One region of the Enterobacter cancerogenus genome, then DNA from elsewhere that is predicted to be linked to it. Evidence: predicted binding sites of a transcription regulator. Region 1 holds the regulator's gene; each other region holds the start of a gene.

Region 1 (7,644 bases):
TTGTCGAGGAAGGGCATAAAATCAAAGGTGCCGCCGGTTCGGTCGGCCTGCGCCATCTGCAGCAGCTTGGCCAGCAGATCCAGTCGCCGGATCTTCCTGCCTGGGAAGATAATGTGGCTGAATGGGTTGAAGAGATGAAACAGGAGTGGCAAAACGATGTGGCGGTGCTGAAAGCCTGGGTGGACGCCAGAAAAAAATGACCCCGGCTTAACCGGGGTGCGCGAATACTGCGCCAACACCAGGGAAATCGTGGCTGCGCCGGATTTTTTGTGTTGTTTTCGCATGGACGCCGCCTGAATATTTAGGCCGCACGCAGATAAGATAGCAAATCTTAAATGATTTGTTACATGAATCAGTGAAATGTGTGAAGCATAGCGTTTTAATCAAAATTATTAATGTGCTTCAGTACGTTGCAAAGAAGGATCCTCAAGATGAAAAAAATAGGTGTCGTGCTGAGTGGCTGCGGTGTTTACGACGGGTCGGAGATCCATGAAGCGGTATTAACCCTTCTGGCGCTCTCCCGCCAGGGCGCGGAGGTGGTCTGCTTCGCGCCGGATAAAAGCCAGGCGGATGTGATCAATCATCTCACCGGCGAACCGATGGCGGAAAGCCGTAACGTGCTGATTGAAGCGGCGCGCATCGCCCGCGGGGATATTCATCCGCTGGGGCAGGCAGACGCGGCACAGCTCGACGCGTTAATCGTGCCGGGAGGCTTTGGTGCGGCCAAAAATCTCAGCACCTTTGCTGCCCAGGGGGCGGAGTGCCATGTCGATCCCGATTTACGCTCCCTCGCCAGGGCAATGCATGCGGCGGGTAAACCGCTGGGCTTTATCTGTATTGCGCCCGCGATGCTGCCGAAAATCTTTGATTTCCCGCTGCGTCTGACCATCGGGACCGATATCGATACGGCCGACCTTATTGAAGAGATGGGGGGCGAACATGTTCCTTGCCCGGTGGACGACATCGTGGTCGATGAAGAGAACAAGATTATCACCACGCCCGCGTACATGCTGGCGCAGAGTATCGCTGAGGCCGCCACGGGCATTGATAAGCTGGTGGACCGGGTGCTGGTTCTGAGCGAATGAAGCGCAAATGGGGAGCAGGCGCATGGGTGAAACGCATCCTGATGCGCATCGTGGTGGTGCTGGCGGTATTCTGGGGCGGCGGGATTGCCCTGTTCAGCATCGTACCGGTGCCTTTCTCCGCCGTCATGGTCGAACGGCAGCTGAGTGCCTGGCTCACCGGGGATTTTGGCTACGTTGCACACGCTGACTGGGTGAGCACGGAGTCGATTTCGCCGTGGATGGGGCTGGCGGTGATGGCGGCAGAAGATCAGAAATTCCCGGAGCACTGGGGTTTTGACGTGGCGGCGATCGAAAAGGCGCTTGCTCATAACGAACGCCATGAGAACCGGGTGCGCGGCGCATCGACGATATCGCAGCAAACCGCGAAAAATCTCTTTTTGTGGGATGGCCGTAGTTGGGTGAGAAAAGGGCTGGAGGCCGGGCTGACGCTGGGCATTGAAACGGTCTGGAGCAAAAAGCGCATTTTGACCGTCTATCTCAATATCGCAGAATTCGGTGACGGCGTGTTTGGCGTGGAGGCCGCTTCACAACGTTATTTCAATAAGCCCGCAAGCCGGTTAAGTATGTCTGAAGCGGCGCTGCTGGCTGCCGTCCTGCCGAATCCGATCCGCTTTAAAGCAAACGCGCCGACAGGGTATGTGCGCAGCCGTCAGGCGTGGATCATGCGTCAGATGCGCCAGCTGGGTGGGGAAGGGTTTATGGAGCGTAACAAGCTGATGTAGGGCGGGGCAGCATCGCGCCACCCGCCTTTGCGCTGAGGGTTAGTCTTCGTCAAACCCGGCGTTAAACAGGGCAATCACCGCGGCCAGCGCTTCCTCTTCCTGTGGACCGGTGGCCTCCACCTCGATCTGACGACCTTTGGCAGAATCCAGCATCAGCAACGCAATTACGCTGTTGGCTTCTGCCTCGGTCCCCTCATCGTTGCGCAGCAGCACCTCTGCGTCAAAGCCCTGCATCAGTTCAAACAGCTTCATCGCCGGACGGGCGTGCATACCCAGCTTATTGGTGATCTCAACGGTCTGTTTTACGGTCATGTTTTACGTTTTTCCAGCGTGCGATGACGGGACTGAACGTTCTTGCCGCGTGAGCGGAAGTAATCGGCCAGCTGCTCGGCAATATAAACCGAGCGATGTTTACCGCCGGTACAGCCAATCGCCACCGTCAGGTAGCTACGGTTGTTGGTCTCCAGCATAGGTAACCATAGCTCAAGGTAGCTTCGCGTCTGGTAGATAAAATTGTGAACTTCTGTGTGTCTGTCGAGGAACGCCGCGACGGGCTTATCCAGACCGGTCATAGGACGCAGTTTGGGATCCCAGTGGGGGTTCGGCAGGAAGCGCACGTCGAAGACATAATCCGCATCGATCGGAATACCGTGCTTAAAGCCGAAGGATTCGAACACCATTGTCAGTTCACGCTCGCGTTTTCCCAGTAGACGGGTACGCAGCATCTCTGCCAGCTCGTGGACGGACATTTCGGAGGTGTCGACAATCAGGTCGGCGCGGGAACGCAGCGGCTCCAGCAGGTCGCTCTCCTGATCGATGGCGCTTTCCAGTGAGAGGTTTTTACTGGAGAGCGGGTGCAAACGACGCGTGTCGCTGTAGCGACGGATCAGCGTGTTACGGTCGGCGTCAAGGAACAGCAGCTGAGGCGAGAAAGCCTCCGGCAGGTTGCTCATCGCCTGCTCAAACACTTCCGGCGACTCTGGCATGTTGCGGACGTCGATACTCACTGCCGCCGAGATCTGCCTGTCCGCGAGCGTTTGAGCCAGCTCGGGCAAGAGCACCACCGGCAGGTTATCTACGCAGTAAAAGCCCATATCTTCCAGCGCGCGCAGGGCGACGGATTTCCCCGACCCTGAACGACCGCTGACGATCATCAACACCATGTTCCGTTTCTCCTCAGGGCAACAGATGTGAAGGCCATCTCCCGGTTATGCATCATCCTGATTGCCTTCTGCTTCAGTGATAATTTGATACAGCTCCTCATCACTTTGGGCTGAGCGCAGTCGACGGCAAATGGTTTTATCGGCCAGTCGCTTAGCAACCAGTGACAGCGTATGCAGATGGGTTTTCGTCTGATCGGCAGGCACCAGCAGGGCGAAGAGGAGATCGACCGGCTGATTATCAATGGCATCGAACGCGATGGGCGTTTCGAGCTGCACAAACACGCCGACGGCACGCAGGGTGTCTTCTTCCAGCTTGCCGTGCGGGATCGCGATGCCGTTGCCGATACCGGTACTGCCCATTTTTTCACGGGTCAGAATCGCTTCAAATACCAGCTGCGGCGGCAGGCCCAACTGCTTTGCGGCCAGCTCACTGATAATCTCCAGCGCACGTTTCTTGCTCTGGCAGTGAACGCCACTGCGGGTACATTCCTGGTTCAGGACATTGCTCAATTGAAGAGCGGAATCGTTGTTCATCATAATTTCACCTAAGCGCTAACTGTACAAACGGCCTGTTGTGTTTCACAACAGGCCTTCCTGCACCCGTTAACTGCCCGGACAATTAGTGTTGTTTCAGTTTATCTTTATGTTTATTGAGCTGTCGTGCAAGCTTATCAATCAAGCCGTCGATAGCCGCGTACATGTCTTGCCCTTCCGCACTCGCATGCAGTTCACCCCCGTTTACGTGCAGGGTGGCATCCGAGATATGAGTCACTTTCTCCACTTTCAACACAATATAGACCTGGTTGATCCTTTCGAAATACTGCTCTAATTTCGCGAACTTCGTGTTCAGGAAATCGCGCAGGGCCTCAGTAATTTCGACGTTTTGTCCAGTGATGTTGAGCTGCATAGTGTCTTCCTTATCGGTTGAGTCAGACCAGCTGTTTACGCTGGTTAGACGGCGGAATGGATAAAGACTCTCGGTACTTCGCAACGGTACGACGAGCCACCATAATACCCTGATCGGAGAGAAGGGTGGTCAACTTACTGTCGCTCAGTGGCTTCGCGGGGTTTTCCGCGGCGATCAACTTCTTCACCAGTGCACGGATTGCCGTTGACGAGGCTTCGCCGCCGCCTTCGGTATTCACATGGCTGGAGAAGAAATACTTAAGCTCAAAAATACCGCGCGGACTGTGCAGATACTTCTGCGTGGTCACGCGGGAAATGGTTGATTCATGCATCTCGACGGCCTGGGCGATATCTGCCAGCACCATCGGCTTCATAAATTCTTCGCCCTGCTCGAAGAACGCCTGCTGCTGTTCGACAATACAGCGGCTTACGCGCAGCAGCGTATCATTTCGGCTCTCCAGACTTTTGATCAACCATCGCGCTTCCTGAAGGTTGCTACGAATATATTGATTGTCGGAGTCGTTGCGAACGCTGGTGCACATGGAGGCGTACTGCTGGTTAATTTGCAAACGAGGGATGCTATCTGAATTCAGTTCAACCACCCAGCGACCGTTATGCTTTCGCACCAGCACGTCAGGGATCACGTATTCCGGTTCGCTGGTCTGGATCGACTGGCCGGGACGCGGATCGAGGGACTGAATTAAATTCACCGCCTCTTTCAGCACCTCTTCTTTCAGACGCGTGACGCGCATCAGCGAACGGAAATCATGGTTGGCGAGCAGATCCAGATGATCGCTGATGATTAAGCGGGCTTCGTCAATCCACGGCGTCTCTTTGGCGAACTGCGAAAGCTGGATCAGCAGGCAGTCGCGCAGATCTTTCGCCGCCACACCGACCGGGTCGAAGCGCTGGATGCGCTTTAACACGGCTTCAATTTCTTCCAGCTCAACGTCTTCGTCGCCGATGCTTTCCAGAATGTCGTCCAGCGTGACGGTCAGATAGCCTGTGTCATCCACGGCATCGACAATGGAGGTCGCAATGGCGCGATCGGTATCGGAGAACGGCGTAAGCTCCACCTGCCACATCAGGTAATCCTGCAGAGACTGGGTGGTTTCGCCCTGGTAGACCGGCAGCTCGTCGTCCTGGTAGTCTGCACGCGTTCCGGAAGGGGTACCGGCGGTGTAGAGTTCATCCCAGCTGGCATCCAGCGGAAGCTCGTCCGGCATCTCTTTTTGTTCGAGCGCATCAACGGTGTCGAGCATTTCTGCGTCTTGCGTTTGCTGGGTGTCTACCTCGTCATGAAGATCGGTTTGCTCCAGCAACGGATTGCTGTCCAGCGCCTGCTGGAGCTCCTGCTGAAGTTCTAACGTGGACAGCTGCAGCAGACGGATCGCCTGCTGGAGCTGCGGCGTCATCGCCAGTTGCTGGCTCAGCCTTAATTGCAAACCTTGCTTCATATTCAGAGCATTTTTCTCCGGTTCGGCGCTACGTTGCCTCTACCCTATCAGAGTCTGAAGTCTTCCCCAAGGTACACGCGCTTAACATGCTCATCCTGGAGGATTTGCTGCGGCGTACCGTGGGCAATCAGATGGCCCTGGCTAACAATGTAGGCGCGTTCGCAGACGGCCAGCGTTTCACGGACGTTATGGTCAGTGATAAGTACGCCAAGCCCGCTATCGCGCAGGTGCTCAATAATGCGTTTGATATCAATAACGGAAATGGGGTCAACGCCCGCGAAAGGTTCATCCAGCAGGATGAATTTCGGGTTAGCGGCCAGCGCACGTGCAATCTCAACGCGGCGACGTTCACCGCCAGAGAGCGCCTGACCGAGGCTGTCGCGAAGATGTTCAATGTGGAACTCTTCCATCAGCTCGTTCGCACGGTCGGTGCGCTGCTCGCTGGTCAGATCGTCACGGATCTGCAGCACGGCCATCAGGTTATCGAAGACGCTTAAGCGACGGAAGATTGACGCTTCCTGCGGCAGGTAGCCGATACCACGGCGTGCACGCGCGTGCAGCGGCAGCAGGCTGATGTCTTCATCGTCGATGATAATGTTACCTGCATCGCGCGGCACAATACCGACCACCATGTAGAAGGTGGTGGTTTTACCTGCACCGTTAGGGCCAAGCAGGCCCACAATTTCGCCGGAGTTGACGGTCAGACTGACATCTTCGACGACGCGGCGGCCTTTATACGCTTTCGCGAGGTTTTTAGCAGTTAATGTTGCCATAACGAATTAGTTACTCTTCTTCTGTGCCGGGGCCTGGCCTTTGCCTTTGTCCTGCAGCTGCGAAGGCACAAGCACGGTGGTGACGCGTTTCCCTTTCTCGCTGGTGGCCTGCATTTTCTGCTCTTTCACCAGGTAGGTGATCTTGTCGCCGGTAATGTTGCTGTCCAGCTGTTCCAGATAGGCGTTACCGGTCAGGATAACCAGATCCTTCGCCAGCTCGTAATGCATATGCGAGGCGCGGCCTTTTACCGGTTTGCCGTTGTCCTGCATCTGGTAGAAGGTGGCAGGGTTGCCGTAACCATCAATGATCTCTTTACCCTGCTCGCCGCCAGGGCGGGTGACCACCACTTTGTCGGCGTTAATTTTAATGGTGCCCTGGGTCATGACGACGTTGCCCGTAAAGGTGACGACGTTACCCTGCATATCAAGCGACTGGGCGTCAGACTCGATATGGATCGGCTGTTCGGTATCACCAGTCACAGCGAGCGCGGGAAGACTGGCGGCCAGCAGTGCGCTGGCGATAAGTACTTTAAGGCTGAGTTTGTTTGTTTTGAATTTCATAGGAGGTTCTAACCTTTTCAATCAGCTCGGCGTTTTTGCTGCGTAAGTTCCCGCGCATTCTCAAACCGCTGGAATTAAATGTCGTGCCGTACAATGTGACCAGATCCTGAGATGTCACGTCCTGGGTAACCAGGTTGATCTGGGCGTTATCCGTGGTGATTCTGCGCAGTTGAGCATCAGCGGTCAGGGCGATGACCTCAACATGGCCATACAGATAAAGCATACGGTCATTCGTCAGTTTTGCGCGGTCAGACTTGATTGACCACGTCGGGACTTTATCCGTATCAAAAGTGGTCATCACCGGTTTGGTAAACCACGAGACCCCATCATCTGAGAAATATTCAACGTGCTGGGCAATCAGGCGATAGTTCAGCGCACCTTCCGGGCTATATACCACGGTATCGCTGTGATCGCTTTTGTAGGTTGGATCGCTTGTGTTGACCGTATCCGGTTGCGTATCGTCACGGTCAGCGAGATTCACGCCAATCAGTACCAGTACGACAAGCGTCAGCAGAATGATAACCCAACGTCTGGTTTTACTCATATCGATTGCCCTTTGGCCTCATCAAGCTTGCCCTGCGCCAGCAGAAGCAGATCGCAGACTTCACGTACGGCACCGCGGCCACCGTTAATGTGAGTAACATAGTCAGCGCGCGGAATAAGCAGCGGATGGGCGTCGGCAACGGCGATACTCAGCCCCACCTCTGACATGACCGGCCAGTCAATCAAATCGTCGCCCACGTAGGCAACGTTTTCCGGCGCGACAGCCAGTTTCCCCAGTAAATCCCTGAAGGCCATCATTTTGTCAGACTGCCCCTGATAGAGATGGGTAATCCCCAGCGTTTCGCAGCGATCTTCTACCAGTTTAGCTTTCCGTCCTGTGATGATAGCAACTTCAATGCCTGACGTGAGGGCACAGCGAATGCCGTAGCCGTCGCGTACGTTAAATGCTTTCAGCTCTTCGCCGTTATTGCCCA
Region 2 (7,644 bases), 500 kb from region 1:
AGACGTAGGCCGAACGTTTGATTTTTTTCAGCAGCGACGCCTTCATGCTGGCGATGGATTCGTCCACCGTCATCGGCACCGGAATGCCGTTGTCGTCGCGCGGGCCGAGTAAACTTTCCATCAGCTGGCCTCTCTCATGTGACGGGTTAAATCGATGCGGTCAGACGGCAGCAGGCATTTCTGACGCTTACATTCCGGGCAGGTTTCAAAGCCTTCGCGGTGGTGTTCCGCGCGGACATCGCCATTGTGTTTCAGCAACGCAATGGCGTAGTCGATCTCTTTTTGTACGGCAAACGGACGCTTGCAGACGCGGCAGTTGCACAGCGCAAAGCGCGACTGCTGCAGGAAGTCCTCTTTTTTCCACACCGCCAGTTCGTACTCCTGGGAAAGACGAATGGCCGCCGTCGGGCAGACCTCCTCGCAGCGGCCGCAGAAGATGCAGCGTCCCAGGTTAAACTGCCAGGCCAGCTCGCCGCTTTTCAGGTCGGTTTCTACCGTCAGCGCATTCGACGGGCAGGCATTGACGCAGGCCGCGCAGCCGATGCACTGCTGCGGGTTATGCTCCGGCTTGCCGCGAAAGTTTTTGTCGACCGGCAGCGGCTCCAGCGGATAGCGGCTGGTCTGCGTGCCGGTTTTGATCACTTTTTTGATAAAGGTAAACATGGCGAATCCTTATTTCAGCGGCGAGTTCTTACGCTCGATGCTGTAGCGCTCAAGCTCTTTGTACGGCACCACCTGGCTTTTCTTCTTGCGCACGTCCACCACGGTCATGCGGTCGGTGCAGGAGTAGCACGGATCGAGGCTGCCAATGATCAGCGGCGCGTCGGAGACCGTATTCCCGCGCAGCATGTAGCGCAGGGTTGGCCAGTTGGCGTAGGTCGCCGCACGGCAGCGCCAGCGGTATAGCTTCTGGTTGTCGCCGGTCATGCTCCAGTGGATATCGTCCCCGCGCGGGGCTTCGGCAAAGCCGAGGGCAAAGCGGTTTGGAATATAGGTGAAGCCTTCCACCATCAGCGGGCCGCCCGGCAGGTTATCGAGACCGAAGTCGATCATGTTCAGCGCGGTAAATACCTCGTTGATACGCACTTTGAGACGGGAGATAACGTCGCAGCCCTGCTCGCTGTGCACCTCCATCGGCAGCAGGCCATAGCCAACAAACGGGTGGTCGGCGCGGGTGTCGCGGGCGTGGCCGCTGGCGCGCACCATCGGGCCGACGTTGCTGAAGTCACGGGCAATTTGCGGATCAAGACGGCCAATGCCAACGGTGCGCTGCTCGATGTTTGGCGTGCTGAGCAGCATATCCACCAGCTCCTGCACGTCGCGACGCATCTGCTGAGCAAGCTGCCGGGTCTGGATCATGTCATCTTTCAGCAGGTCGCGGCGGATCCCGCCGATCAGGTTCAGGCCATAGGTTTTACGTGCCCCGGTGAGAATTTCAGCCATCTTCATCGACGCTTCACGCACGCGGAAGAACTGCATGAACCCGGAGTCGAAACCGACAAAGTGGCAGGCCAGGCCAAGGTTCAGCAGGTGCGAGTGCAGACGCTCCACCTCCAGCAGGATGGCGCGGATCATCTGCGCGCGCTCCGGCACCACGATCCCCATCCCGTTCTCCACCGAGGTGGTGTAGGCGGTGCTGTGGGCGAAGCCGCAGATGCCGCACACGCGGTCGGAGAGGAACGTTACTTCGTTGTAGCCCATGCGGGTTTCAGCCAGTTTTTCCATGCCGCGATGGACGTAGAACAGGCGGTAGTCGGCGTCGATAATGTTCTCGCCGTCAACGAACAGGCGGAAATGGCCGGGTTCGTCAGAGGTCACGTGCAGAGGGCCGATCGGCACCACGTTGTTCTTTTTACTACCCAGCTCGTTGATAAACTCGTAGGTCTCGCTGTCAGTGGTCGGCGCGGGGCGCTGGCGGTAGTCCATGCTGTCTTTGCGCAGCGGATAGAGTTCGTCCGGCCAGTCGTCCGGCAGCACCAGACGGCGCTCGTCAGGCAGCCCCACCGGCACCAGACCGTACATATCACGCACTTCGCGCTCGCCCCAGACGGCGGCAGGCACGCGCGGCGTGACCGACGGGTACTCCGGCTTGTTCGGATCAACCTCGACGCGCACGGTGAGCCAGCACTTCTCCCCCTGCTCCATCGACATCACGTAGTACACCGCGTAGTTGCCGCACAGCTGGCGCTCGTCGTTACCGAACAGCACGGAGAGCCAGCCGCCCTGCTGGTAATAGAGAAACTCCACTACTTCCGGCAGATAATTCACCTTCACGGTGACGGTAATCTGGTCTTTGGTCTGCCAGGACTCCTCCAGCACCACGCCGGGAAAAGCCTGATGCAACGCGGCGAGATACTGCTGACCTTTCTTTTCTTCAGACATAAATACTCTCTTAAATCACGCCACCAGCAAGGAGACGAAAGCTAAAAATGCAAAACCAAAACCGGCCCACGTGATACGCGACGTCGCCGCAAAGCGCAGGCGCGCCATGCTGTTTTCAAACAGGGCAATCACCAGCACGCCAACCAGCAGTTTGAACGCCGCAATCACCACGGCCAGCACCAGGCCGCCAGCGGTGAAATGCGTCATCTGCCCCCACGGGAAGAAGACGCCAACGAACATCTGCAGCACCACCAGTTGCTTAAGGCTGATGCCCCACTTCAGTACCGCAAAGCCGTAGCCGCTGTATTCGGTGAGCGGCCCCTCCTGCAGTTCCTGCTCCGCTTCCGCGAGGTCAAAAGGCAGTTTGCCCATCTCAATAAAGGTGGCGAACGCGCAGGCGCAGAGCGCCAGGACCAGCGGAATGGTGCGGGCAAACGGCCAGTGATAAACGGTATCGGTGATAAAGCTGATGTGGGTTGATCCGGCGACCTGCGCGGCGACCCACAGTCCGAGCAGCAGGATCGGCTCGACCAGTACGCCGAGCATGGCTTCACGGCTGGCACCGATACCGGTAAAAGGGCTACCGGTGTCGAGGCCCGCAATCGCGAAGAAAAAGCGCGCGATGGCAAAGAGGTAGATCAGGGTGATCAGATCGCCCAGCGCCGGCAGCGGCGACCCCACGGTCACCACCGGCAGCGCGGTCGCGATGGTCAGCATCACGCCCACCATCACAAAGGGCGTCAGGCGGAACACCCAGCCTGCGGCGTCCGGGGCCACGCTTTGACGCGCAAGCAGTTTGAACAGATCGCGGTACTCCTGCAGCACGCCAGGCCCGCGACGGTTGTGCATCCGGGCGCGCGCCACGCGGCTTATCCCGGAGAGCAAAGGCGCGACGGCGAATAACACCAGCGCCTGAAGTATTGCCAGAAACAGACTCATGTCAGGCTCCTCGTGAAATCACAATCACTACCAGCACCGCCAGCTCGATAACCGCCAGTCGGCGGAACAGCGCGGGCGCGGCGGCGCTCTGCCAGCCGGGCACCCGTCCTGCCGGGTTTAGCCAGTGGCGCAGCTTCAGCACGGCGGAAAAGTTTTCTTTCACCGGCATGGCAAAACCGTGCGCGGTGATCACCATCGACTGCTCATGCTCATAGCCGCAGGCCCAGGCTGCGCCGCGCGCGCGGGAACCAAGGCGGTCACGCCTGAAGAACAGCATCAGCACAAACGGCAGCAGCGGAGAGGCAATCAGCAGCAGCGCGATCATCGGTTGGGAAACCCCGGTGTGCGCCGTCGCAAGCGGCAACGGAATAACGCTTTCCAGAAGCGGGATCAGCCACGGGGCAGCGACCCCGCCCGCAATACAGCACAGCGCGAGGGCAACGACGCTTATCGTCATCAGCACGGGCGCAGCGCGGGCGGTTTCCGCTTCACGCGTACGCGGCGCACCGAGGAAGGTAACGCCGTAGACTTTCGCCATACACATCACCGCCAGCGCGCCGGTGATCGCCAGCCCAACGGCCAGCAGCGGCCCCAGCAACCGTGCGATAAACGCCTCGCTCTGACCGAGCGCGAAGAAGGACTGATAAATCACCCACTCTCCGGCAAATCCGTTCAGCGGCGGCAGCGCGGCCATCGCCATCAGCCCCACCAGCATGGCGAGCGAAATGACCGGCATTTTTTTACCGATCCCACCGAGCTTTTCGATATCGCGATGACCGGTGCGGAACCAGACGCTGCCCGCCCCGAGGAACAGGGTGCTTTTAAACAGGCTGTGGTTGATAAGATGGTAGAGCCCGCCGATAAACCCGGCGGCAATCAGCGCCGGTTGGCTGAGCGCCAGCCCGGTGACGCCCGCGCCAAGGCCGAGCAGGATAATGCCGATGTTTTCCAGGGTGTGGTACGCCAGCAGACGCTGAATGTTGTGCTCCATCAGCGCGTAAAGCCCGCCGACGAACGCGGTGATCATCCCGGCTAACAGCAGCACTACGCCCCACCACAGCGGCGGTTGGCCGCTCGTCAGCGTCAGCGTCAGAATGCCGAACAGGCCAACTTTCATCACCACCGTCGAGAACAGCGCGGCGGCGGGCGCAGAGGCGTTGGCATGCGCCTGCGGCACCCAGCCGTGCAGCGGGATAATGCCCGCCAGCAGACCAAAGCCCACCACGCCCAGCAGCCAGACGTCGTTGCCCAGCGTCTGGCCGTCGAGCGCAGCGAAGTCCAGCGTGCCAAAACGCTGCCACACCAGCCAGCAGGCCAGCGCCAGCAGCAGCGTACCGAGGCGGCCCAGCGCGAACCACAGCTTGCCGGAGGCGGTGCAGCCCGTCAGGAACACGCCGCACAGGGCCATGATTTCCGCCATCATCACCAGCGCCCCAAGGTTACTGGCGGTAACCGCACAGACCGCCGTCGCCATCAGCAGATTCACCAGCAGCCCGTTGGCGCTGGCGTTCGGATGGCGGTGCCAGTCAATATTAAACACGCTGATAAACAGCCCGCACAGGCCGAACGTGATAAGCCAGATCGCGTTCAGCGGCGTGACCTGCACCGCGTGATGGACAAACGGCATCACCGTGTAAACGCGCCCGCCGCCGAGCAGCACCACGCCGCCCGCGCCCAGCGTCAGCACGCTGCCAACGGCCCCGCCGATACCGGCAATCCAGCCGCTGAACGCTGTAGAGAAGGAGAAGATCGTCGCCAGTACGGCAGCAGCAGCAAAGACCGCTACGCCGGTGTTCATCATCGTCACGGCGTTCATTGTGCCCCCTCGTTAAATGCCTGCAGCAGAGAAAGATCGCCCACGTCGGTGTTGATGGTCAGCTCGCGTTTACGCCTGCTGGTGCGGGCGATGTCGCGGATGTTGACCAGAATCAACGCGTTGGTCGGGCAGGTGCGTACGCAGGCCGGGCCTTGCTCATCAAAGCTGCACAGGTCGCACTTCACCGCGACGGCGCGCACGCCGGGCACCCAGTCCAGCAGCGTGCTTACGCGTGCCGGCGCGGGAGGCGCAGGCGGCGCTTTGGGCGAGTTGGCATTCGCCGGGATATGCAGCGGGCGGCTGCCGGAAAACTCAATCGCGCCGAACGGGCAGGCGATGCCGCACAGCTTGCAGCTCACGCACAGGCTTTCGTTCAGCTGCACGGCCCCCTCAACGCGGGTAATGGCGTTGACCGGGCAGACGCCCGCGCACGGGGCATCTTCACAGTGGTGGCAGAGCTGCGGGGCAGACTCTTTTTCATTACGCATGACGCGCAGGCGCGGCATGGACTGCAGACCGTACAGGCGGTGCGTTTCCGAACACGCCGCTTCACAGGTTCGACAGCCAATACAGACCGTCGAGTCAGCAATTACAAAACGGTTCACCGGGCAATCCTCTGGTGATAGTCATTTTTGACGAAAAGATGTCTTCTCGACACTTCTCGACACTCGGGGATCAGGCAACGTGCGTTGGCGTCGTTGCCGCCACCAGCTGTTTCAGGTTGACAGGCAGGTCATGTTCAACCGCTGCGTACAGGCCGTTGTATACCGGCTCGATTTTTTCCAGATAGTGCTCCAGCACCTGCTGGCGATCGCGGTTGGAGACGTGACCATCGATCATGCCGTCGGACATCAGCTGCGCCTGTGCAATCCGTTGTTTTTCACCCGCTTTTGTTTCGACGTAGTACTCAATGGTGTGGCTGTTAAAGGTGTTCGCCAGGGTGACGAAAATCGTGAAATGGCCGAAGAGGACAAAGCGCATATCCCCCTGCGCCGCACAGCTCATGGCGTGGTGAAGACGGGCTTTCGACAGGGTAATGCCCTGAATCAGAGAGTTGCAGTACTGGTGCCATTGCTCCTGCAGCTGCTGATGACGCCGTGCGATGTAATCGGCTTTTTCGCTGATTTCCCAAATAGTCATAAAACGCATCCGGTTAGTGAAGATTTCGGCTATTAAGCAGATTCCATGCCAGTTTTTAATGTATTGATTTACATAGGCTTTAATCTGGACAGCCCTGTCACATCGTCGGTGTCGACGTGTCATTTCGACAGCGTTGACATCGTCACCCCTTAAGGGAAATCAAGCTGGCACTGTTATTGCATTACAGGGTCAATTCATTGAGGAGGCGTCATGCACGAAATCACCCTCTGCCAGCGGGCTCTGGAACTTATCGAACAGCAGGCAGTACACAACCACGCCAAACGCGTGACGGGCGTCTGGCTGAAAGTCGGCGCATTTTCCTGCGTCGAAACCAGCGCCCTCACCTTCTGCTTTGAGCTGGTGTGTCGCGGCACGCTGGCGGAAGGCTGCGAACTTCACATTGAGGAGCAGCAGGCGGAGTGCTGGTGCGAGCAGTGCCAGCAGTACGTCACCCTGCTGTCATCAAAGGTTCAGCGCTGCCCGCTCTGCCAGTGTGCGGGGCTGCGCATCGTGGCGGATGACGGCATGCAGATCCAACGCCTCGAAATTGAGAAGGAGTAACGTATGTGCAGTACCTGCGGTTGCGCTGAAGGCAACCTGTATATTGAAGGGGATGAACACCGTCCCCACTCCGCGTTTCGCTCAGCCCCCTTTTCCCCTGCGCCGCGCCCGGCGGCGGCATTCACCGGGGTCACCTTCACGCCGAAACGGTCCGTTGAGGGCGATTTGCACTACGGACACGGCGCAGCCGGCACTCACGCTCCGGGCATCAGCCAGCGCCAGATGCTGGAGGTGGAGATCAACGTGCTCGACAAAAATAACCAGCTCGCAGCCCGCAACCGCGCCCGCTTTGATGCGCGTAACCAGCTGGTGCTGAATCTGGTCTCCAGCCCCGGCTCCGGCAAAACCACGCTGCTTACCGAAACCCTCAAACGCCTGAATGCGCGCGTCTCCTGTGCGGTAATAGAGGGCGATCAGCAGACGGTGAATGACGCGGCGCGCATTCGTGAAACCGGCACGCCCGCCATTCAGGTTAATACCGGTAAAGGCTGCCACCTTGATGCGCAGATGATTGCCGACGCCGCGCCGCGTCTGCCGCTGGCGGATAACGGCATTCTGTTTATCGAGAACGTCGGAAACCTGGTCTGCCCGGCGAGCTTCGACCTGGGCGAGCGGCATAAGGTGGCCGTGCTCTCCGTCACCGAAGGGGAGGACAAACCGCTGAAATATCCGCATATGTTTGCCGCCGCCTCGCTGATGCTGCTAAACAAAGTGGATTTACTGCCTTACCTCAACTTCGACGTGGAGAAATGCCTGGCCTGTGCCCGGGAAGTGAATCCGGATATTGAGATCCTGCTGGTCTCCGC
Region 3 (7,644 bases), 2.0 Mb from region 1:
ACGATCAGGTAAAACCACAGCAGCACCATCACCAGCGGGATAGAGCGGAAGACGTTAACGTAGGCCGTTGCAAACCAGGCGAGCGGCTTAAAGCTCGACAGGCGCATCACTGCCAGCAGGGTGCCCCAGACAATCCCGACGATAATGGCAATCACGGTGATCTTTAACGTGATCGCCAGGCCATCAAGCAGGTAAGGCAGGGAAGGAACGATAGAACTCCAGTCAAACTCGTACATTATTTACCCCCCAGATTGCCCGGCAGGCGAGTTTTGCGTTCAACCAGGTTCATCACCAGCATGATGAAAGCGTTTATCAGAACATAGGCGAGCGTAATGGCCGTAAAGGATTCCCACGCATGGGCGGAATAATCCAGCAGCTTGCCCGCCTGCGCGGCCATATCCACCAGACCGATGGTCGAGGCGATGGCCGAGTTTTTCACCAGGTTCATCATCTCTGAGGTCATCGGCGGCACGATGACGCGATAGGCGTTAGGCAGCAACACGTAGCGGTAGGCCTGCGGCAGGGTCAGCCCCATTGCCAGGGCCGCATTCTTTTGCCCGCGTGGCAGCGACTGAATGGCGGCACGCACCTGCTCGCACACGCGCGCAGCGGTAAACAGGCCCAGACACAGCATCGAGGAGACGAAGAACTGCACGTTCGGATCCAGCTCGGCCTTGAACCACATGCCGATGTTTTCCGGCAGCAGTTCCGGGATAACCAGATACCAGGTAAAGAACTGCACAATCAGCGGAACGTTACGGAACAGTTCCACATAGAGCGTGCCAAGAGAAGAGAGGAAACGGTTGGGGACGGTGCGCAGAATACCGAACAGCGAACCGATAAGAAACGCGATGATCCACGCCGTTATCGATAGCGCCACGGTGACCTGAAAGCCGCTCCACAGCCAGCCAAGATAGGTGGTGTTGCCGAACGGGGCTTGCTGTAGAAAGATGCCCCAGTTCCAGTCAATTGACATAATAAACTCCAGAAAAAAAAGGGTAGCAGCGCTACCCTCGAAGATTGGTGAGAAGCTCATTTTTCGCGCTGAGTGGGGAACGAGCCACTCAGCGTAGAGTCTGTCCATGCTTCCCGACAATCGAGAGGGCAGGAGATCCCGCCCCTGTATTTCTAATTAGTTAAGAGCTTTGTCGTTTGGTGATTTGAACAGCGCTTTCATGTCGTCAGACAGTTCAAAGTTCATGTTCAGGTTTTTCGGTGGAATCGGGTTCTTGAACCACTTGTCGAACCATTTTGCCGCTTCGCCGGAGGTCTGCGCCTGCGCGATGGTGTCATCGATCAGTTTTTTGAAGTCCGCATCGTCTTTACGCAGCATACAGCCGTAGGCTTCTTTTGACTGCGCGGTACCGACGATCTCCCAGTTGTCTGGTTTCTTCGCCTTCGCACGTTCACCCGCCAGCAGAGCGTCATCCATCATAAACGCGACGGCACGACCGCTTTCCAGCGTACGGAAGGAGTCGCCGTGGTCTTTCGCGCTGATGATGCGCATATCCATTTTCTTGTCGTCATTCAGCTTGTGGAGCAGCACTTCTGAAGTGGTACCGGAGGTCACGACAACCGCTTTACCTTTCAGATCCGCGAAATCTTTAATGTCGCCGCCTTTCTTGGTCAGCAGACGAGTGCCCACGACGAAGATGGTATCGGAGAAGGCGGCCTGTTTCTGGCGTTCCAGGTTGTTGGTGGTGGAACCGCATTCAAAATCAAAGGTGCCGTTTTGCAGCAGTGGGATACGGTTCTGCGAGGTGATTGGAATCAGCTTCACCTGCAGGTCTGGTTTGTTCAGCTTTTTCTTCACAGCTTCAACGATGGCGTTGGAGTAGTCCTGTGAATAGCCCACGACTTTTTGCGTGTTATCGTAGTAAGAGAACGGGACGGAAGATTCACGGTGGCCGACCACGATCACGCCGTTTTTGGCAATCTTGGCGAGGGTGCTTCCGGCAGCCGGCGCGTCTTCAGCGTGAACGACGCCTGCGGACATTCCCATAACCAGCATTGCTGTGGCCAGTTTACGTAATTGCATACCCAACTCCTTTCTTATCAGCGCCAGTGACGCATTGATACCCATTGTGATGTTGTTATATCTCGCGCAACGCGAGTGCAGTGTTATGCAAGCTTGTTAACATTTAGTCTGGCTTAATGTAAAGATTTTGCTGCGTTATTGTTTATTTTTGCGAAGCGCGCCGCACCATTCAGAGGCAAAAATCTCTCATTGCACCGTTTCGGTGCCAGGGACGCTCAGTGCTGGTGCGGTCAGGTGCACGTTAAGCCAGATTGCGTTTGCGTGGAGAAATAAAAGCAATAGACGTGCCAGAATTGGAGTAGTGAGGGGATTGTCGGGTGGCGGCTACGCCTTCAGAAGCGAAATGGAGAAAGTAGGCCGGGTAAGCGTCAGCGCCACCCGGCAGGAAGAATTGAGATTATCGACGACGCTGACGAAGGCCCATCAGCACGGCGCCAAAACCAAACAGCGCGGTCAAAATCCACAGCGGCCAGTTGCCGGTGCGGGCGTATGGCGTCAGGCCGGTGGCTGGCGTCACGGTCGTGGTCAGCACGTCGCGGGTAAACTGCGGGATCATGGCCTGAATGTCCCCCTGCGGACCAATCACGGCGGTAATGCCGTTGTTGGTGCTGCGCAGCAGCGGACGCGCCAGCTCCAGGGAACGCATACGCGCCATCTGGAAGTGCTGCCACGGGCCAATCGACTTACCAAACCACGCATCATTCGAGATGGTCAGCAGATAGTCGGTATCCGGGCGGAAGTTATCGCGTACCTGCTCGCCGAGGATGATCTCATAGCAAATGGCCGCCGTGAGGGCAAAGCCGTGCGCGTGCAGCTGCGGCTGAACGTACGGGCCGCGGCTGAATGAAGACATCGGCAGATCGAAGAACGGTGCCAGCGGGCGCAGAATTGACTCCAGCGGAACAAATTCGCCAAACGGCACAAGGTGGTTCTTGTTGTAGCGATCGGTCGAGGTGTAGCTGTACTCGCTGTCTTTGCCAAGCGTGATGATGGTGTTGTAGGTGTCATAACGGTTTTGCGTGTTCAGACGCGCGTCTACAATCCCGGTGATCAGCGTACTGCCGTGTGCGCGCAGCAGGGCGTCCATCATCTTCAGGAACGGCTGCTGGTTGATTTCCAGATCGGGAATCGCGGATTCCGGCCAGATAATCAGCTGAGATTTACCCATCACCTTCTCGGTGGCTCCGGCGTAAATTTTCAGGGTGTTGATCAGCTGGTTCTCATCCCACTTCATCGACTGCGGGATATCCCCCTGCACCAGAGAAACCTGCGTCGCGCGCTCGGGCACGAGGTTATACCACTGGATATAGCGCAGCGGGAAAGGCAGGGCGAACAGTACGAGGGCGGCGACTAGCGCTTTCCAGTTGCGGGTTACCAGCGCCAGCACCAGCAGGCCGCTCACCACCATCAGCAGGAAGTTTATCGCCTCAACGCCCATTACCGGTGCCAGCCCTTTTAGCGGGCCGTCGATCTGGCTATAGCCGAACTGCAGCCACGGGAAGCCAGTCAGCACCCAACCGCGCAGGAACTCGGTAATTTGCCAGACAACCGGTGCGGCGATGGCAACGCGCAGCCAGCTCGTTTTCGGCCACAGGCGAGAGAGAATGCCGGCAAACAGGCCGGTATACAGCGAAAGGTAGGCGGCGAGCAGGACCACCAGGAAGACGTTTACCGGGCCCGGCATTCCGCCAAACTGAGCGATGCTGACATACACCCAGTTAATGCCGGAACCGAACAGCCCAAGACCCCAGAAATAGCCAATAGCAGCGGCTTGCACCGGGCGGCGATTCAGGGTTAACCCCTGTAATCCCATCAGGGAGAGGAGGGCAGCAGGCCAGATGTCGTAAGGAGAAAAAGCCAGCGTACCGCTGGCTCCGAGCAACAGCGCTAGTAGCAAACGGACGCGCTGGCGTTCAAGCAATGGGGCAAATGCCATTTACATTAATCTTCCAGTTTTGGCACCGGTGAGTCGTCCGGCGTTCTGACGTGAACCTGAATAATACGTCGGCTGTCGGCCATGGCGACTTTGAATTGGTAACCGTCGATGTCAACGGTCTCGCCGCGCGCCGGAAGATGACCAAAGGCCTGCATCACCAGCCCGCCAATGGTGTCCACCTCTTCATCGCTGAAGTGCGTGCCGAATGCATCGTTGAAGTCCTCAATCGAGGCCAGCGCGCGCACCGTCCAGGTGTGGCGGCTGAGCTGACGGAAGTCAATATCTTCTTCTTCGTCATACTCGTCTTCGATTTCGCCCACGATAAGCTCAAGGATATCTTCGATAGTGACCAGACCGGACACGCCGCCAAACTCATCAATCACAATCGCCATGTGGTAACGCTGAGAGCGAAACTCTTTCAGCATCCGATCCACACGTTTACTTTCCGGCACAACCACGGCCTGGCGTAACACTTTTTCCATGCTGAAGGCTTCGGCATCGCTGCGCATAAACGGCAGCAGATCTTTTGCCATCAGGATCCCTTCGATGTGATCTTTATCTTCGCTGATGACCGGGAAACGCGAGTGGGCAGATTCGATGATCACATCGAGGCACTCGTCCAGCGTCTGGTTGCGTTTCAGGGTGATCATCTGCGATCGGGGGATCATGATATCGCGGACGCGCTGGTCGGCAATGTCCATGACGCCTTCGAGCATTTCGCGCGTATCGTCGTCGATAAGGTCGTTTTGCCCGGAATCACGGATCAGCTCCAGCAGTTCATCACGGTTTTTTGGTTCACCGTGGAAAAGCTGGCTCAGGATGAGGGAGAAAAATCCCTTTTTAGTGTTGGTGTTGTCGCTACTGTGTGAATTGTCGTCGCTCATGGCGTTTGTTAAGGGTTCTCTTGTTAGTTCAACGTTTACCGCCGCGCTATATCCCTGCGCGGCAGCATGTGAGTCGGTCAATGGACTGACTATTCTTTCTCGGCAATGTACGGATCCTCATAGCCCAGAGCAAGCATTATCTCTGTCTCGAGGGACTCCATCTCTTCCGCTTCGTCATCGTCGATGTGGTCGTAGCCCAGCAGATGCAGACTGCCGTGCACCACCATATGCGCCCAGTGGGCGTCGAGCGGCTTCTGCTGCTCTTTCGCTTCCTGCTCAACCACCTGACGGCAGATGATCAGATCGCCCAGCAGCGGCATTTCCATGCCCGGTGGCGCTTCAAACGGGAAAGAGAGTACGTTGGTCGGCTTATCTTTCCCACGGTAGGTCAGGTTAAGTTCGTGGCTTTCCGCTTCGTCCACCAGGCGAATCGTAACTTCTGATTCTTCCTGAAACTGGGGGATAACGGCGTCCAGCCACGTCTGAAACTGTGCCTCATCTGGCATGCCGGAATTATCTTCACAGGCCAGCTGTAAATCGAGGATCACCTGACTCATTTATGTTCTTGCTCCTGCGCGTCGCGCTTACGTTCTGCGGCCAGTTCGGCCTTGCGCTTCTGATCGGCCTCTTCCCAGGCCTCATAAGCGTTTACAATGCGTGCCACGACAGGGTGGCGCACAACATCTTCACTGTGGAAGAAGTTAAAGCTGATTTCATCGACCTCTGCCAGCACTTCAATTGCGTGGCGCAGGCCAGATTTGGTGCTGCGCGGCAGGTCAATCTGCGTGACGTCACCGGTAATCACCGCTTTTGAGTTGAAGCCGATACGCGTCAGGAACATCTTCATCTGTTCGATGGTGGTGTTCTGGCTTTCATCAAGAATGATGAACGCATCGTTGAGCGTACGGCCACGCATGTAGGCCAGGGGCGCCACTTCAATCACGTTGCGCTCAATGAGCTTTTCGACTTTCTCAAAGCCCAGCATCTCGAACAGCGCGTCGTACAGCGGGCGTAGATACGGGTCAACCTTCTGGCTCAAATCGCCCGGCAGGAAGCCCAGCTTTTCACCCGCTTCCACGGCAGGGCGCGTCAGCAGAATGCGGCGAACGTCCTGGCGCTCCAGGGCATCCACCGCCGCGGCGACGGCAAGATAGGTTTTACCCGTACCCGCCGGGCCGACGCCGAAAGTAATATCATGGTCGAGGATATTGGCGATGTACTGCGCCTGGTTCGGCGTGCGTGGTTTGATGACGCCGCGCTTGGTCTTGATGTTGATCGCCTTGCCGTAGTCCGGCACGCTTTCCGCGCTTTGTTCAAGCACGCGCGCCTCTTTGATGGCGAGGTGGATCTGTTCCGGTTCGATGTCCTGCGTTTCGCCGCGCATCGGGGCGGTATCAACATACAGACTACGCAGAATATCCGCCGCCGCGTTAACGCAGATGGGGCGGCCGGTGAGTTTGAAATGATTATCGCGACGATTGATTTCGATACCCAGACGTCGCTCCAGTTGTTTGATGTTGTCATCAAACGGCCCGCACAGGCTCAGCAGGCGAGCGTTGTCTGCGGGCTCAAGGCTAATTTCACGCGTGTCTATATTCAAACCGTTCCTCTTTGATTGTTCAGAAGGCCCGTTAGCTCATCACCGAGGGGCATCATAAAACCGTCATTAATGAAATTATTCACGCCATAGAATAAAGGCGCAAGCATTGCTATGCATATTGGGGGTGAAGAAAGGAATTACAAGGCCTGCCGGAAAGGCAGGCCAGAAGGATTAGGGCTGGTAAATGCCCACGCCAGAATCGTTTACTTTGCGGGTACGCGAGATAACAGACTCAGGCGTCTCGGCAATGCGCAGACCCATTTCGTCCTCGGTACGCACCACCTTCGCACGCAGGGAGTTTGTCAGCACGTCGACAATTTCGACATCCACAAATTTACCGATCATGTCCGGCGTGCCTTCAAAGTTCACCACGCGGTTATTTTCGGTACGACCGGACAGCTCCATGATGCTCTTGCGCGAGGTGCCTTCCACCAGAATACGCTGAACGGTGCCGAGCATACGGCGGCTCCAGGCGTTGGCCTGCTGGTTGATACGCTCCTGCAGAATGTACAGACGCTGTTTTTTCTCTTCTTCCGGCACATCGTCAACCATATCGGCTGCAGGCGTGCCAGGACGCGCGGAGAAGATGAAGCTGTAGCTGACGTCAAAATTCACTTCGCCGATGAGCTTCATGGTGCGCTCGAAATCATCAGCCGTTTCGCCAGGGAAGCCAACAATAAAGTCGGAGCTGATCTGAATATCCGGGCGCGCTTCGCGCAGCTTACGGATGGTGGATTTGTACTCCAGCACCGTATGCGGACGACCCATCAGGTTCAGCACGCGGTCAGAGCCACACTGAATCGGCAGGTGCAGGAAGCTCACCAGCTCCGGCGTATCGCGATAGACATCAATGATGTCATCGGTAAATTCCATCGGATGGCTGGTGGTAAAGCGAATACGGTCGATGCCGTCAATCGCGGCCACCAGACGCAGCAGTTCAGCAAAGCTGCCGGTGGTGCCATCGTAGTTCTCACCGCGCCAGGCGTTAACGTTCTGGCCCAGCAGGTTGACTTCGCGTACACCCTGGGCGGCAAGCTGCGCGATTTCAAATAAAATATCGTCTGCCGGGCGGCTGACCTCTTCACCGCGCGTATAAGGCACCACGCAGTAAGTACAGTATTTGTTGCAACCTTCCATGATAGAGACGAAAGCGGTCGGGCCATCCGCGCGCGGCTCTGGCAGACGG

Evidence for each region. The regulator sigma-54, encoded in region 1, starts transcription at its own class of promoters, with help from an activator protein. The targets are predictions, from matches to a motif close to GTTGGCACANNTTTCGCTNT.
Region 2: a site for sigma-54 is predicted at 6,441-6,460, ahead of hypA (hydrogenase maturation nickel metallochaperone HypA). Genes of this name have one in related genera too.
Region 3: a site for sigma-54 is predicted at 2,311-2,330, ahead of I6L58_RS06065 (amino acid ABC transporter substrate-binding protein). Genes of this name have one in related genera too.

What each region holds. Positions count from the first base shown of each region.
Region 1 is NZ_CP077290.1:3,259,530-3,267,173, forward strand. It holds gene arcB (aerobic respiration two-component sensor histidine kinase ArcB) at 1-200, shown strand, start outside; gene elbB (isoprenoid biosynthesis glyoxalase ElbB) at 432-1,085, shown strand; gene mtgA (monofunctional biosynthetic peptidoglycan transglycosylase) at 1,082-1,807, shown strand; gene npr (PTS phosphocarrier protein NPr) at 1,847-2,119, opposite strand; gene rapZ (RNase adapter RapZ) at 2,116-2,970, opposite strand; gene ptsN (PTS IIA-like nitrogen regulatory protein PtsN) at 3,016-3,507, opposite strand; gene hpf (ribosome hibernation promoting factor) at 3,590-3,877, opposite strand; gene rpoN (RNA polymerase factor sigma-54) at 3,900-5,333, opposite strand; gene lptB (LPS export ABC transporter ATP-binding protein) at 5,381-6,106, opposite strand; gene lptA (lipopolysaccharide ABC transporter substrate-binding protein LptA) at 6,113-6,667, opposite strand; gene lptC (LPS export ABC transporter periplasmic protein LptC) at 6,636-7,211, opposite strand; gene kdsC (3-deoxy-manno-octulosonate-8-phosphatase KdsC) at 7,208-7,644, opposite strand, start outside.
Region 2 is NZ_CP077290.1:3,762,900-3,770,543, reverse strand. It holds gene I6L58_RS17775 (NADH-quinone oxidoreductase subunit B family protein) at 1-121, opposite strand, end outside; gene I6L58_RS17770 (formate hydrogenlyase complex iron-sulfur subunit) at 121-663, opposite strand; gene hycE (formate hydrogenlyase subunit HycE) at 673-2,382, opposite strand; gene I6L58_RS17760 (respiratory chain complex I subunit 1 family protein) at 2,398-3,321, opposite strand; gene hycC (formate hydrogenlyase subunit 3) at 3,323-5,137, opposite strand; gene I6L58_RS17750 (4Fe-4S dicluster domain-containing protein) at 5,134-5,742, opposite strand; gene hycA (formate hydrogenlyase regulator HycA) at 5,813-6,277, opposite strand; gene hypA (hydrogenase maturation nickel metallochaperone HypA) at 6,488-6,838, shown strand; gene hypB (hydrogenase nickel incorporation protein HypB) at 6,842-7,644, shown strand, end outside.
Region 3 is NZ_CP077290.1:1,294,321-1,301,964, reverse strand. It holds gene gltK (glutamate/aspartate ABC transporter permease GltK) at 1-236, opposite strand, end outside; gene gltJ (glutamate/aspartate ABC transporter permease GltJ) at 236-976, opposite strand; gene I6L58_RS06065 (amino acid ABC transporter substrate-binding protein) at 1,133-2,038, opposite strand; gene lnt (apolipoprotein N-acyltransferase) at 2,436-3,974, opposite strand; gene corC (CNNM family magnesium/cobalt transport protein CorC) at 3,980-4,858, opposite strand; gene ybeY (rRNA maturation RNase YbeY) at 4,948-5,415, opposite strand; gene I6L58_RS06045 (PhoH family protein) at 5,412-6,458, opposite strand; gene miaB (tRNA (N6-isopentenyl adenosine(37)-C2)-methylthiotransferase MiaB) at 6,630-7,644, opposite strand, start outside.